2 linked regions of the Simiduia agarivorans SA1 = DSM 21679 genome follow. The protein of the gene in region 1 interacts with the protein of each later gene in a pairwise test. Links are inferred from orthologs where the notes say so. Each region holds a gene or a part of one and is shown on either strand. Other genes may lie near its edges. The genes, in order: moeA and mobA.

Region 1 (6,563 bases):
ACGAAGTACTGCTCGGGCGTGGCCGAGCTGTAGGCCGCTTGCATGTAGTAAGCCGCAGACAGTGCGCCCAATACCATGCCGATAGAGCAGATCTGGGTTACCAGGGCACCACCCCACTTGTCGGAAATCCAGCCACCGAAAGGACGGATAAGCGCACCAATGAACGGACCCATCCAGGCAAACATCAGGGCGCTGGGACCGTTGGGGTTGACGGTATTGTGGGTCATCACGCCGTCCACCAACAGGTGTTGGTAACCAAAGATCACTTTGATCGAGAGCGGGAAGGCCGCCGCAAACCCAATGAAGGAACCGAAGGTCATGGTGTAGATCACACTCATCACCCAGGTGTGTTTGTTGCTGAAAATTTTAAACTGGCGGTTGAGGTTGGTTTTCACCTGACCGGGAATCAGCTTGAGCAAAAACAGGGTGGACGCCAACACAAGCACCAGCACAATTTCTTTGGGCACGCCAAAGCCGGAACCATTGGCCGCTTCGGGCAACAACAACCACAGGCCCACCAACGCGGTCAGCAAACCAATACCCAACATGCCGAGGATGATCGAGAAGGCGACGATCGGATTCGGCAGCGAAGGCGTGGCCTCTTCGGTGTTCAGGTTGTTCATGCCGAACCAACCGGCGAAGGCCAAAGGAATCAGCACCAGCAACCAGACAAAACCGGCATTCTGGATGTAGGTGTCGCTGCCTGCGGCGATTTTACCAATCAGCGTACCGGAAGTTTCTTTCAACACCATGGCGTCGCCGCCCATGGCGCCGAACAAACCAAAGGTCATCACAAGGGGTACCACGATTTGCATGGTGGTCACACCAAAATTGCCCAGACCGGCATTCATGCCCAGCGCCAGGCCCTGACTCTTTTTCGGGAAGAAAAAATTGATGTTGGACATGGAGGAGGCGAAGTTACCGCCACCCAGGCCAGATAAAAACGCCAGCGCCTGGAACACCCACAACGGCGTGTTCATGTCCTGCAGCGCCAGACCGGTACCCAGTGCCGGAATCATCAGCAACGCAGTAGTAAAGAAAATTGTGTAGCGGCCGCCGCATAAGCGGATGAAAAAACTGCTCGGAATCCGCAGCGTTGCGCCTGTTAAACCGGCAATGGCCGTGAGGGTAAACAAATCCGCCTTGGCGATGGGAAAGCCCAGGTTCAACATCTGTACCGTGATGATGCCCCAGTACAGCCAGACGGCAAAACCACACAGCAAACTGGGAATGGAAATCCACAGGTTGCGGTTGGCCACTTTCTTGCCGGTGGCTTCCCAGAAGGCATCGTCTTCCGGATTCCATTGTTTGATATTGTCGCCGGGGCCGTAGCCGCTTTTGGCGGGCGCACCGGATTGGGTGGCACTGGTTGTAGTCATTGCTCTCTCCACATTGATGGCATTACCGCTTCACTATGAAGAGGGGCTTCAGACGGCTCAATGCGCTAGGGGGAGTAGCTCCGGGGTAGAAAACCCTGCGGCGGTTTACCTACAGCGGGGTATCGGCAAACGGGCATCCCACGCGGAATAAGCCCCGGCCCGGGAGGCCGCCAGACACCAAATAGGTAGGCCGGCGACCAGCTAGGTCGATAAAGAGCAACAAAAGCATGACCTACATCAAGCCAAATTCAGTTTGCAGTTGCGACCGGCACACGAATTCGCCATGTTAATGCCTGAAAAAACTTACCCGCATGACGACTATGAACGCAGACCTGACCAGCATCCTGTTAGTAGACGACCACCCCCTGTTGCGCAAAGGCCTGGTGCAGCTGATTGAATTGGAAGACGAACTGGCATTGGTGGGCGAAGCCAGCAATGGCAAAGATGCCCTGCGTCTGGCGGAAGAGACCGACCCAGATCTGATCGTGCTGGATCTGAACATGCAAGGCATGGACGGGCTGGAAACCTTGCGTGCCATGCGCGAAGCCGGCGTCACCTCGCGCATCGTGATGCTCACGGTATCCGACAGCGACGAGGACGTGGTGTGCGCCATCACTTACGGCGCCGATGGTTACCTGTTAAAAGACATGGAGCCGGAAGATATTCTGGAGCAGATCAAGCAGGCCGCCAGCGGCAAGATGGTGATTTCCGACAAACTCACCCACGTACTGGCCAAAGCCATCCGCAAAGGTGAAACCAGCAAAACCAGCCTGCTGGCCAAACTCACCAGCCGCGAACATGAAATTCTCAAACTCATCGCCAAAGGGCTTTCCAACAAGCTCATCGCCCGCGACCTGGACATTTCCGACGGCACCGTCAAAGTCCACGTCAAACATGTACTGAAAAAACTGGGCCTGCGCTCGCGCGTGGAAGCGGCCGTATGGATGGTCAACCAACAGCACTGAGTTTGCGGTATCCTTTACCCTTTATGAGTTAACTGAACCGAGGTCACCATGGGCTGCTGTGACGCCCCCGGGCTGATGCCCCTGGACGAAGCCGAGGCGATGATTTATCGCCAACTCCACGCCATTCGCGAAACGGAAACTCAGGCCCTGCCCACCGCCCTCGACCGCATTCTGGCCGAGGACATTCACGCGCCCATCGACGTGCCCGGCTACGACAACTCCGCCATGGACGGCTACGCCCTGCGTTCGGCCGACCTGAACCAGTTCCCCACCTTCAAGCAGGTCGGCAAGTCCTTTGCCGGCCACGCCTTTGACGGTGACGTGGGCCGTGGCCAGTGCGTGCGCATCATGACCGGTGCCCCCATGCCCAAAGGCACCGACCTGGTGGTGATGCAGGAAGACGTGAATGTAGAAGGCGAACAGATCCGCCTGACCCACCCCCAGAAACTCAAAGTCGGTACCAACGTGCGCCGCCGCGGCGGCGACATCGACAAAGGCAGCCAGATACTGCGCGCTGGTGTTCGCCTGGGCCCGGCCCATATTGGCCTCTTGGCCTCGCTGGGCCTGGCCGAGGTACCGGTATTCCGGCGCCTGCGGGTGGGCCTGTTATCCACCGGAGACGAACTCTGCCCGCCCGGCACGCCCCTGGCCTCGGGCCAGATCTACGACAGCAATCGCTACCTGCTGAGTGCCATCCTCACCCGGCTGAACGTGGAGATCCTGGATTACGGGTTGATTGCCGATGACCCGGCCGCCATCCGCGCGGCATTTGAGCGCGCCCAATCAGAGTGTGACCTGATCCTGAGTTCGGGCGGCGTCTCGGTGGGCGAGGCCGACTACACCCGCGACATACTGGGCGAGCTGGGCGATATCACCTTCTGGAAAATTGCCATGAAGCCCGGCAAACCGCTGGCCTTTGGCCGGCTGGGCAGCGCCTGGTTCTTCGGCTTGCCCGGCAACCCGGTGTCGGCCGCGCTCACCTTTCACCAGATTGCCCTGCCGGCCCTGCAACGGCTGGCCGGCGAATTGCCGGCAACGCCCCTCTGCCTACCAGCCGAACTCGGCGCCACCACCCGTAAACGCCCCGGGCGCACCGATTTTCAGCGCGGCTCACTAACGACGCGGGAAGGCAAATTGGTGGCTACGCCGCAGGATGAACAAAGCTCCGGGGTACTCAGCTCCATGACCCGCGCCGACTGTTACATCAAACTCGGTCAGTTTGCCGGTAACCAGGCCGAAGGGGAAACGGTGGAAGTACTGCCCTTTGACCGTTGGATTCTGTAAACCGGCCCCACCAGTGGGTCAAGCGTGGGGCCAGGTTAACCGAGGCAGTAAAGATCGTCGGCCTTGGCCAGTGCATCCTGCACTTCGGCCAGCAACGCATCGCGCTCCGGCCCCGGGCAATGGCTGTCGACGGTGGGATAAATCATTCTGGCTTCGCGCTGGTTGTGCGGCTCAAGCAGCGCCTTGAGCGCCGTGATTTCCGGTGCAGCGGCCGGGTACTCATAGGCCAGCGCCGCGTCCATCAGTGTTTCCAGGCGCCGGTGATCTGCCGATAAGGGCCCGGTGGGGCTCAGCTGCAAGGAACCCTTGGTTTTTTCATACACCGGGTACAACAGGCTTTCTTCCCATTGGATATGCCGGCGCAAGCCCGTCCGGAACGCCATGAAGAGCTGCTGGCATTGCTCCGCACTCTGCGCCTGGCTGGCGGCCTCCAGTAATACGTTCAGGCGATCCTGATCGCTGACGAAAAACGCGGTAATGTCTCGGGTTCGCTGCATGTCACACCTCCACCTGAAGTGTAAACCCAGATCGGACGAGTACCAGTCCAATACCCCAAATCCGCCAAAGGTTACTCACATTTTACCGGCTATTGATGTAACGCAAGGATAAGAACATAATGACAAAAGATAATGGTTATCATCTTCTGACGCATCGTCTATTCGTATTGAGGGCAACCCCGTGACACTGGACCAGCTGAAAATCCGCCAGACCGCCCGCGTAGTGGCCATCAACAGCAACAGCCAGGTTTTACAAAGCCAGTGCGCGCAGCTGGGTATTGCCCCGGGCGCGCCTATCGAAGTGATGCACAAGGCGCTGGGCCGCGGCCCCATGCAGGCCAAGGTGCAGGGGGCGCTCTACGCCATCCGCCCTGAAGATGCCGCCAACATAGAGGTCGCTCTGGCCTGAACACCCCGCGGGCTCTGACGCCCGCGCTGAATTCCGGGAAACAGCTTGAAACAGATTGCTCTGGTGGGCAGCCCTAACTGCGGCAAAACCACCCTCTTCAACGTCCTCACCAAATCCAACCAACGCACCGGCAACTGGGCCGGCGTCACGGTTGAGCAGAAAATCGGTGAATTCAAAGTTGGCAACGAAAAGGTCGAGCTGATTGACCTGCCCGGTGTGCACATGCTCACTGACTGCCCGCTGTCGATCGATGCCAAGGTCACCAACGACTATCTGCGCACGGCGAGCCCGGACGCCATTATCCTGGTGCTGGACGCCACCCAATTGCGCCGGCAAGCGGAACTGATCCCCCAGCTGGCCGCCACCGGCCGCCCGCTGGTCATTGCGCTGAACATGATGGATGCCCTCGCAGACCACGGCATCCAGCTGGATCTGACCGAACTCAAGGCCCTGCTCGGCAGCCGGCTGGTACAGATTTCCGCCGCCAAACACACTGGCATCAACGACCTGAACCACGCCCTCGAACAGGCCCTGACGGCCTCGCTGGCACCGGCCACCGACGGCAACTGCGATACCGACTGCGGCTGCGGCCCGGTGACACAGCCCCTCAGTCAGGAAGGACTGATCGCCGTGATCGACCGCGCCACCCGCTTTACCGGCGAGGCCACTCTGACGGAGAAAATCGACCGCTGGTTACTGCACCCTGCACTGGCGATTCCCAGCTTCCTGTTCGTGATGTATTTACTGTTCATGATTTCGGTGGAAGTGGGCTCCATTTTTATCGATTTCTTCGATATCTGGCTCGGCAGCTGGATTGTGGAAGGTGCCCGTTGGGCCCTGGCCAGCGCCGGCGCACCGGCGTGGCTGATTGCCTTCCTGGCCGATGGGGTGGGCGCGGGTATCCAGCTGATTGCCACCTTTATCCCGGTCATTGGCGCGCTCTACCTGTGCATGAGCTGGTTGGAAGACTCCGGTTATCTGGCCCGGGCGGCGTTCGTCATCGATGGCGTCATGAGCCGCATCGGTTTGCCCGGCCAGGCGTTCATTCCGTTGATCGTGGGCTTTGGCTGCAACGTGCCCTCCGTGATGGCCGCACGTTCGCTCAATTCCACCTCCGCGCGCCTGACCACTATTTTTATCGCGCCATTTATGTCCTGCAGCGCCCGCCTGTCGGTATACGTGTTTGTGGGCAGTGCATTTTTCCCCGAGCACTCGGGTCTGGCGATTTTTGCGCTTTACCTGCTCGGCATTCTGGTGGCAGTGGGCTCCGCCTGGCTGTTGCGCAAAACCCTGTTTGGTCGCTACCACGAGCCCTCCATTCTGGAGATGCCGTCCTACCGCCGCCCGGTCTGGCGCAATGTATTCACCCAGGCCGGCCATCGTCTGTACAGTTTCATGATGCGCGCCGGCAAGCGCATCATGGCCGTGGTGATCGTATTGTCCTGTCTGGGCGCGGTGAAAACCGACGGCAGCTGGGGCGCACCGGGCAGCTCCGATTCCGCACTCGCCTGGATTGGCAAACAACTCACGCCCGCTCTCACACCCATCGGTATTGGCGAAGATAACTGGCAAGCCACACTCGGTTTGTTTTCAGGCCTGTTTGCCAAGGAAGTGATGGTGGGCACCATCCAGACGCTCTACACCAACGAAGAGGCGGATACCAACGAAGGCCCGGTGGAGATGCCCGACTTCATGGGTGACCTGGCCGGCGCCTTTGGCAGCATTGCCGACAATGGCAAAGCGCTGGTGGGCATTGAGGCCGAGGAAGAAGACGACTCCAGTCTGAGCCTCATTAAAGACAGCCCCATTGCCAGCCTGTTCCCTTCCGCCTGGGCGGCGTTCTGTTTCCTGGCGTTTGTGTTGCTTTACGCCCCCTGCGTCGCCACCTTGGGCGCCATGCAGCGGGAAGCCGGTTCCGGCTGGCTACGCTTCAGCCTGATCTGGAGCCTGATGCTGTCCTACTGGATTGCCTCGAACCTCTGGCAAATGAGTCAGGTGATGAGCCAACCCGTCTACAGCATCAGCTGGC
Region 2 (6,492 bases), 580 kb from region 1 along the record:
AATGGACGAAATGGCCACGATGCTGGCGGCGATTTTTGCTTTCAACGACGAAGCATCCATTTTACCCAGCCAGCTGAGCTTTTCTTTGCTGTCGTCAATGTCCAGTTGAGATACGAAGTTTTCGTAGCCGCTCATCATCACCATCACCAACAGCCCGCCCACCATGGCGATATCAATAAGGCTCAACACGATGAGGATCATGTCGGCTTCGGTGAGGGTAAAGATATGGAACAGCAGGTGTACCATTTCCTTGAAGAACATAATGCCCAGCGCGATCACCGCCAGACTCAGGCCCAGATAAATAGGGGCCAGCAGCCAGCGCGAGTTGTACATCAGGTTTTCAATAAATTTTTCCACGCTTACCTCAATCTACAGTTAATACAATTTTGCCCACATGCCGGGAAGACTCCATCAGCTTGTGGGCCTCGGCCACCTGCGCCAACGGGTAGGTGGCATGAATGACCGGGCGGATTTTACCTGACTCCAGCCACGGCCACACCTTCGAATGCAGCGCACTGGCAATGGACGCTTTGGCGGCGTTGGGCTGCGCGCGCAGGGTAGAGCCGGTGAGGGTCAGGCGTTTGAGCATCACCGGCAGCAGGTTGATATCGACCTTGGGGCCCTGCAGGAAGGCAATGTTCACAATGCGCCCCTCCACCGCCGCCAGTTCCAGATTGCGCGCCACATAGTCGCCGCCCACCATGTCCAGAATCACATCCAGGCCCTCGGGCACGCGGGCTTTCAGCTCGGTCACGAAGTCCTGCTCGCGGTAATTGATGGCCGCGCGCGCGCCCAGTTGTTCACAGGCCCGGCATTTTTCTGCGCTGCCGGCGGTGGCGTAGACCTCGGCACCATGTGCTACGGCCAATTGAATGGCAGTAGTGCCGATACCGCTGCTGCCACCGTGCACCAGTAACCGCTCACCGGGCTGCAGGCGTGCGCGTTCAAACACGTTGCCCCACACGGTAAACAGGGTCTCCGGCAAAGCGGCCGCCTGAATCAGCGACAAGCCGGCCGGCGCCGGCAGGCACTGGCCCGCGGGCACCGTCACCTGCTCCGCATAACCACCGCCATTAGTGAGCGCGCAGACTGCTTGCCCGATGGCAAAGCCGGTAACGCCGTCGCCCAGGGCGGCGATGTGCCCGGCCACTTCCAGGCCCAGAATGGGCGAGTGACCGGCAGGCGCCGGGTAGCGGCCCAAGCGCTGCACCACATCGGGCCGGTTAACGCCGGCGGCAGCCACGCGGATCAATACCTCGCCGGGGCCCGCAACGGGCGCAGGGCCATCGGCGAGCCGCATCACGTCGGCTGCGCCGAACTGGGGCAGGTCCACAAATCGCATACTGCTCTCCTTCATAAAAGAACCCTTCGCCAAAGAATCCTTTACATTACGATCGGTTACAAAACGAAACCGATTATGTCACAAGCGGCAATCAAATCGCCCGCCCCGGCGTTTTAATCACAGTACCCAGTGTCCTGTCCGGGTAATGCGTTGATTATCAGACAGGACACTAGCAGGCTGTTGATAAACCCGGCATTTTCGACCAGAGTGTGCGCCAGCTGAGGACTGAGAGTTTTATGACCAACCCCGTGGCTATGCCCCTTGCCATTACCGACACCCAATGGCAGAACCTGTTCCGCTTTGCCTACAGCCTGTGCCAGCACCGCGAAGACGCATTGGACCTGCTGCACAGTGCCATTGAGCGGTTGCTGCGCGTGAAGTCCACCCAGCCATTGCAGCTGGAGGCTTACCTGCGCCAGGTCATCCGTCATCTGCACTACGACCGCTGGCGTCGGCAACAACGCCTACCCGTACACCAACCGCTGGATGATATAAGCGATGCCGTGGTGGACAGCACCGGCATGGCGTTGGAGGATGTGGTGATGCAGCGCCAGCAGCTGGCGGGCATCTGGCGGGACCTGAGCCCCGAGCAGCGGGATATTATTTACCTCTGGGCCTGGCTCGGCTTCAGCACCCAGGAGGTGGCTGACGAACTGAATCTGCCCAAGGGCACAGTACTGGCGCGCATTCACCGCCTGCGCCAGCGATTGATGGCCGGCGGCGGCGCGGCAGGAGCAAACTGAATGACCGAATCACTGAAACACTCAGCGCGCGAGCAGATCGGGGCGGCATCGCTCAGCCCCGAAGAGCTGGCGGGCCTGAACGCACACCTGCAGGCTCAGCCAACAGCAAAGCGCCGGTTCAATCCCCTGGTGTGGGTGGCGGGCGCGATCCTGATTGCAGGCCTCGGGCTCATGGCACACGCGCACTGGCTGGCGGCCGAACGCAAGGCACTCATCGCCGCCATTGCCACCGAGGTGGTAGACAACCACGTGCAACGTAAACCCCTGGATGTGACCGGTAACTCGGTGGTGCAACTGAGCCAGGCCATGGAGCAACTGGATTTCACCTTGGTAGAAAGCTGGATGCTACCCGATCTGGAAGCGCGCCTCACCGGCGCGCGTTACTGCACCCTCCAGGGAAAAACGGCCGCACAGTTGCGTTTAGGCGACGACACCCTGTACCAGGCGCCGTTCACCGATGCACAGGAAAAACTGTTGCACGACATTAACGTGGAAGCCACGCCTGTCATTCAATTTGCGCGCGGTTTTGAAATTACCCTGTGGGAAGAACGCGGACTGCTGATGGCGCTGGTCAAAGCGCCCGAGCCCGCCGACGAGGCACCCGCCATTACCGCACCCTCGCTGCCGGCGCCCACCCCTACGGCGCCAAGCGGGCAATAGTCCAGGCGTCGCCCTCGCGCTGATACACAAAGCGGTCGTGCAGACGGTTGGCACCGCCTTGCCAGAACTCGATCTCGTGCGGAACCACGCGAAAACCGCCCCAGAAATCCGGCGCGGGAATGTCGCCCTTGGCAAACTTTTCTTTCATGCGCGCCACCTGCTGCATGAGCAGCTGACGGGTCGACACGGGGTGACTTTGGTGCGATGCCCAGGCGGCCAGTTGCGACTCTTTCGGCCGGCTCAGAAAATACTTGGCCGATTCGGCCGCGCTGATTTTACTGGCCACGCCACACACTTTCACTTGCCGTTCGATATCGTGCCAGGGAAAGTGCAGGCTGATTTTATGGTTGGCGGAGAGCTCCTGCGCCTTGCGCGAACCGTAGTTGGTGAAAAACACAAAGCCCCGGGCATCCACCTGCTTGAGCAGCACAATGCGCTGGGATGGCTGACCGCTGGCATCCACCGTAGCGACAGTCATGGCGGTGGGGTCTTTTAATTGCAGCTCGATGGCCTGCTGCAACCAATGTTCAAATTGGCTGATAGGGTCGGCATCCAGATCGGCCTCTTCCAGTCCGCCCATCAGGTAATCGCGGCGTAAGTCTTCCAGTTGCATACAACAGTCACCCGGGTGAGTTTTGCCTTATTATACGCACTCACTCCCACGATGGACGAGCATGACCACTCTCACCGCCCCCAATAACAGGCCATTGCCCGGTAAACACAACACGGCCGGCTGGATCGTGGCCGGCGGCCAGGGCACGCGCATGGGCGGGGTGGATAAATGCCTGCTGCCCTGGCGCGGAGACACCCTGCTGGCCCACACCCGTGCCCGTCTGCAGCCGCAGGTGACGCGCTGTGTGTTAAACGCCAATGGCGATGTAACGCGCTTTTACCCGGCTCATTGGCCGTCGCATGACAGCATCATTGCCGATCGCGAGCCCCACTGCGGGCCATTGAGCGGCATCCACGCCGGGCTCAGCTGGTTACAGGATCAGCCGGAACAATGGCTATTAACGGTACCGGCCGATTGCCCGGACATAGACACTGCGTTGCTGTCCACCGTCGCCAACCAATACCGGCAACAACGTCTGTTACTGGCCTGCGCGGGCGGGCACAAGCATCCCCTTTTTGGTGTGTGGCACCGGTCATTGCTGGTTGAGGTAACCCGGGCGCTGCAAGATAAAAATTGGAAACTGATGGCCTTAGCCAGTGAATTGGGCGCGGGCTGGGTGGCGTTCGAACACGAACGCCACTTCCACAACATCAACACCCAAGAGGATTTTGAGGCGCTTACACGCTCAGAATAATCCAGTGGTAGAAGCCGATGCCCACTATCACGTTAAACGGGAACGTCAGCCCCAGGGATGACAGCATGGCCAGGCCGATATCGGCCTTGGGTATGGCGCCTTTGATGGCCACCGGTGCGGCAATGTAAGACGCACTGGCGGTTAAGCTGGCGAGAATCACCTGACCACCAATGGCCAGCCCCAGCATTTTGCCGGTGGCGATTCCCACCAGCGAAAGCACGCTGGGCGCCAGCAAGGCGAAGGTCAGCAAACGCCAGTGCTGCCACGGGAAGGGGCGTAAGGTTTCCGCCGCCACCAGGCCCATTTCCAACAGAAACAGTGCCAGTACCGCTTTGAACGCACCGGTGTACAAATCGGTGACCGAAGCACCCTGCACCGGGCCGTACATGAAGCCTATAATCACACCGCCCAGCAGCAAGATCACACCCCGGTTGGTAAAGGCCTCATGCCAGAGCTTGGCCAATGACGGTTGGGCCGGGCCATCGGATTTGTTGTAACGGCGGTACAGCAGCAAACCCACAATAATCGCAGGCAACTCCATAGCCACCAGATACAGAGTGACTTCCGGCGAAATGGCCAGATCATTGGCTTCGGCATAGGCCAGTGCCACCGCAAAGGTACCGGCACTCACCGAACCATAGTGGGCGGCAATACTGGCGGCATCTTCCAGACTCAGGCGCACCAGCTTGCGCAGCAAGGGGAAAAGCACCAACGGAATGATGGCACCCAGCGCCATCACGGCAATCAGTTCGGGAATCAGCTGCCAGCGCAAATTGCCATAGAGCGACATACCGCCCTTAAGGCCAATGGTGAGCATTAATAACAGGCTGAGGGTATCGTAAGCGGCTTTGGGAATGGTGAGGTCTGAACGCACGAGGCCGGCGACCAGCCCCAACAGGAAAAACATGACGACGATATCGGGCATAGTGTCCTCCAATCAGGGAGGCTGCATTTTAGCGGGGGTGGGGGAAAGGTGAAGGTGTTTTGGGCAAACCAAAAAAGCGACGCCGTCCCTGGCATCGCAATGGCAGACCGGTTGACATCAGCGCGCGGCGATCAGCTGGTCGAGGCGCTCCAGATCATTCATCACCGCCCATTGGCCGCCGCCCTCCACTACCCGCTTTTGCCAGGCCTCTAAACGGCGCAGGTAATCGCGCGGGTCGATGTTGTCGGTGCGCAGCTTGGTCACGTTCAACGCCACCACCCGGATGCCTTCCAGCGCAATGGGAAAGTCACGGATGTGGCCTTTTTCAAGATCTTCTTCCAGATCAGAAAATACCAGCACGTATTTTTCGCCAGCGCCGGTTTCATTCAGAAACTCACTGGCCTGTAACAGGCCACCGGTAATGTCCGTGTGGCGGCTGCCGTGGCGCACCGATTTCACATACACATCCAGCTGTTGTTTGAATGCGCGCTTCTGCTGATTGGCCACACTCGGGCGTTCATCGAACGTGGCTTTGGCAACAATATCTTTTTCGCTGAAGCTGCCGCTGTCGATGCGCGCCACCGCCACGGCATCGCCGCTGTCGAGCGTGGCCAGCAGGTAGTTCATGATGCCCTGCGCTTTGGCCAGTTCTTCGGTGTAAGTCCCCGAGGTATCCATCAACAAATAGACAGCGCGGTGTTGCGGGCGGGTTTCACCGCAGCCCACCAGGGTGAGCAGCAGCGCGGCGATAATCAGGCCGGTATTTACGCGTAAATAAGTCATGGTTACACCTCCGAATAATCCAGACCGGGTTCGGTGCGGCTGTCATTCGACTTGGCCATGCGTGCACGGCCCGCCGAGATCCAACGTTCGAACGCCAATGGCACCATGATCACCAGGTCGTACAGGTGAATGATAAAGCGCACCATCTGCTGCACCACCGCGCCCAGCAATCGGCAGACTACGGCCAGCACTTTCAATGTTGCTTCGGCAAACATGCCCAAAACCGTGCGCGTGGATTGAATGAAAGATTCAAGCGGAATGGCCACGAAGGCGAGCGCAAACGGCAACACAAACCCCATGACCATCTGGCCCACGGAGGGAATCCAGCGGAAATTCGCTTCCACCACCGACGCGCCGGCCAGCGACTGCTTGAGCGCTTCGCGGTCCAGGGCCAGCAGATCCCGCATGTATGCCAAAGACGCTTCAATGGTGGCCAGTACCGTCAGGATGGTAAAGGTAATCCACACCATGCGCCGGCGCATCTTGTCGTCCATGCTGCCAATCATCGGGAACAAATGGGTGATGCGCAGGGATTCCAGCAAAAATAATCCCATGGCAATTTCCACCATAATGATCACCAACGCGGCAATGTCCGAGGTTTTCATGGCGCCGATGTAACTGGTGCCGCCCACCATTTCCGACATGGGCATAGCAATCAGCTGGAAGTTAATCAGGCCGCCAAACACGGCGATAATTAACACTAATGCAGATACAAAAAACTGCGTCAGCGAT

What was found.
Region 2: the proteins of moeA (region 1) and mobA interact in binary tests that used the Escherichia coli proteins (3 or more experiments, as listed by UniProt). The link is inferred for Simiduia agarivorans SA1 = DSM 21679 from one-to-one orthologs.

Annotation. Positions count from the first base shown.
Region 1 is NC_018868.3:3,415,455-3,422,017, reverse strand. What follows is about bases 1,664-4,510. They hold moeA (molybdopterin molybdotransferase MoeA), read left to right. Parts: upstream 1,664-2,392; coding sequence 2,393-3,628; downstream 3,629-4,510. Other genes in these bases: M5M_RS15435 (FeoA family protein), read left to right, coding at 4,307-4,510; M5M_RS15440 (hemerythrin domain-containing protein), read right to left, coding at 3,664-4,125; narL (two-component system response regulator NarL), read left to right, coding at 1,700-2,344. In the rest of the region: M5M_RS15455 (MFS transporter), read right to left, coding at 1-1,379; more of M5M_RS15435, read left to right, coding at 4,511-4,534; feoB (ferrous iron transport protein B), read left to right, coding at 4,580-6,563. UniProt on the Escherichia coli protein: Catalyzes the insertion of molybdate into adenylated molybdopterin with the concomitant release of AMP.
Region 2 is NC_018868.3:3,995,786-4,002,277, reverse strand. The notes cover bases 2,460-5,235. They hold mobA (molybdenum cofactor guanylyltransferase), read left to right. Parts: upstream 2,460-3,419; coding sequence 3,420-4,052; downstream 4,053-5,235. Other genes in these bases: M5M_RS17855 (vWA domain-containing protein), read right to left, coding at 5,095-5,235; M5M_RS17860 (sodium-dependent bicarbonate transport family permease), read right to left, coding at 4,036-4,977; pdxH (pyridoxamine 5'-phosphate oxidase), read right to left, coding at 2,723-3,358; M5M_RS17875 (hypothetical protein), read left to right, coding at 2,460-2,745. Also shown: M5M_RS17890 (TIGR00645 family protein), read right to left, coding at 1-357; M5M_RS17885 (NAD(P)H-quinone oxidoreductase), read right to left, coding at 365-1,342; M5M_RS17880 (RNA polymerase sigma factor), read left to right, coding at 1,579-2,085; more of M5M_RS17875, read left to right, coding at 2,086-2,459; more of M5M_RS17855, read right to left, coding at 5,236-5,760; M5M_RS17850 (hypothetical protein), read right to left, coding at 5,763-6,492. UniProt on the Escherichia coli protein: Transfers a GMP moiety from GTP to Mo-molybdopterin (Mo-MPT) cofactor (Moco or molybdenum cofactor) to form Mo-molybdopterin guanine dinucleotide (Mo-MGD) cofactor.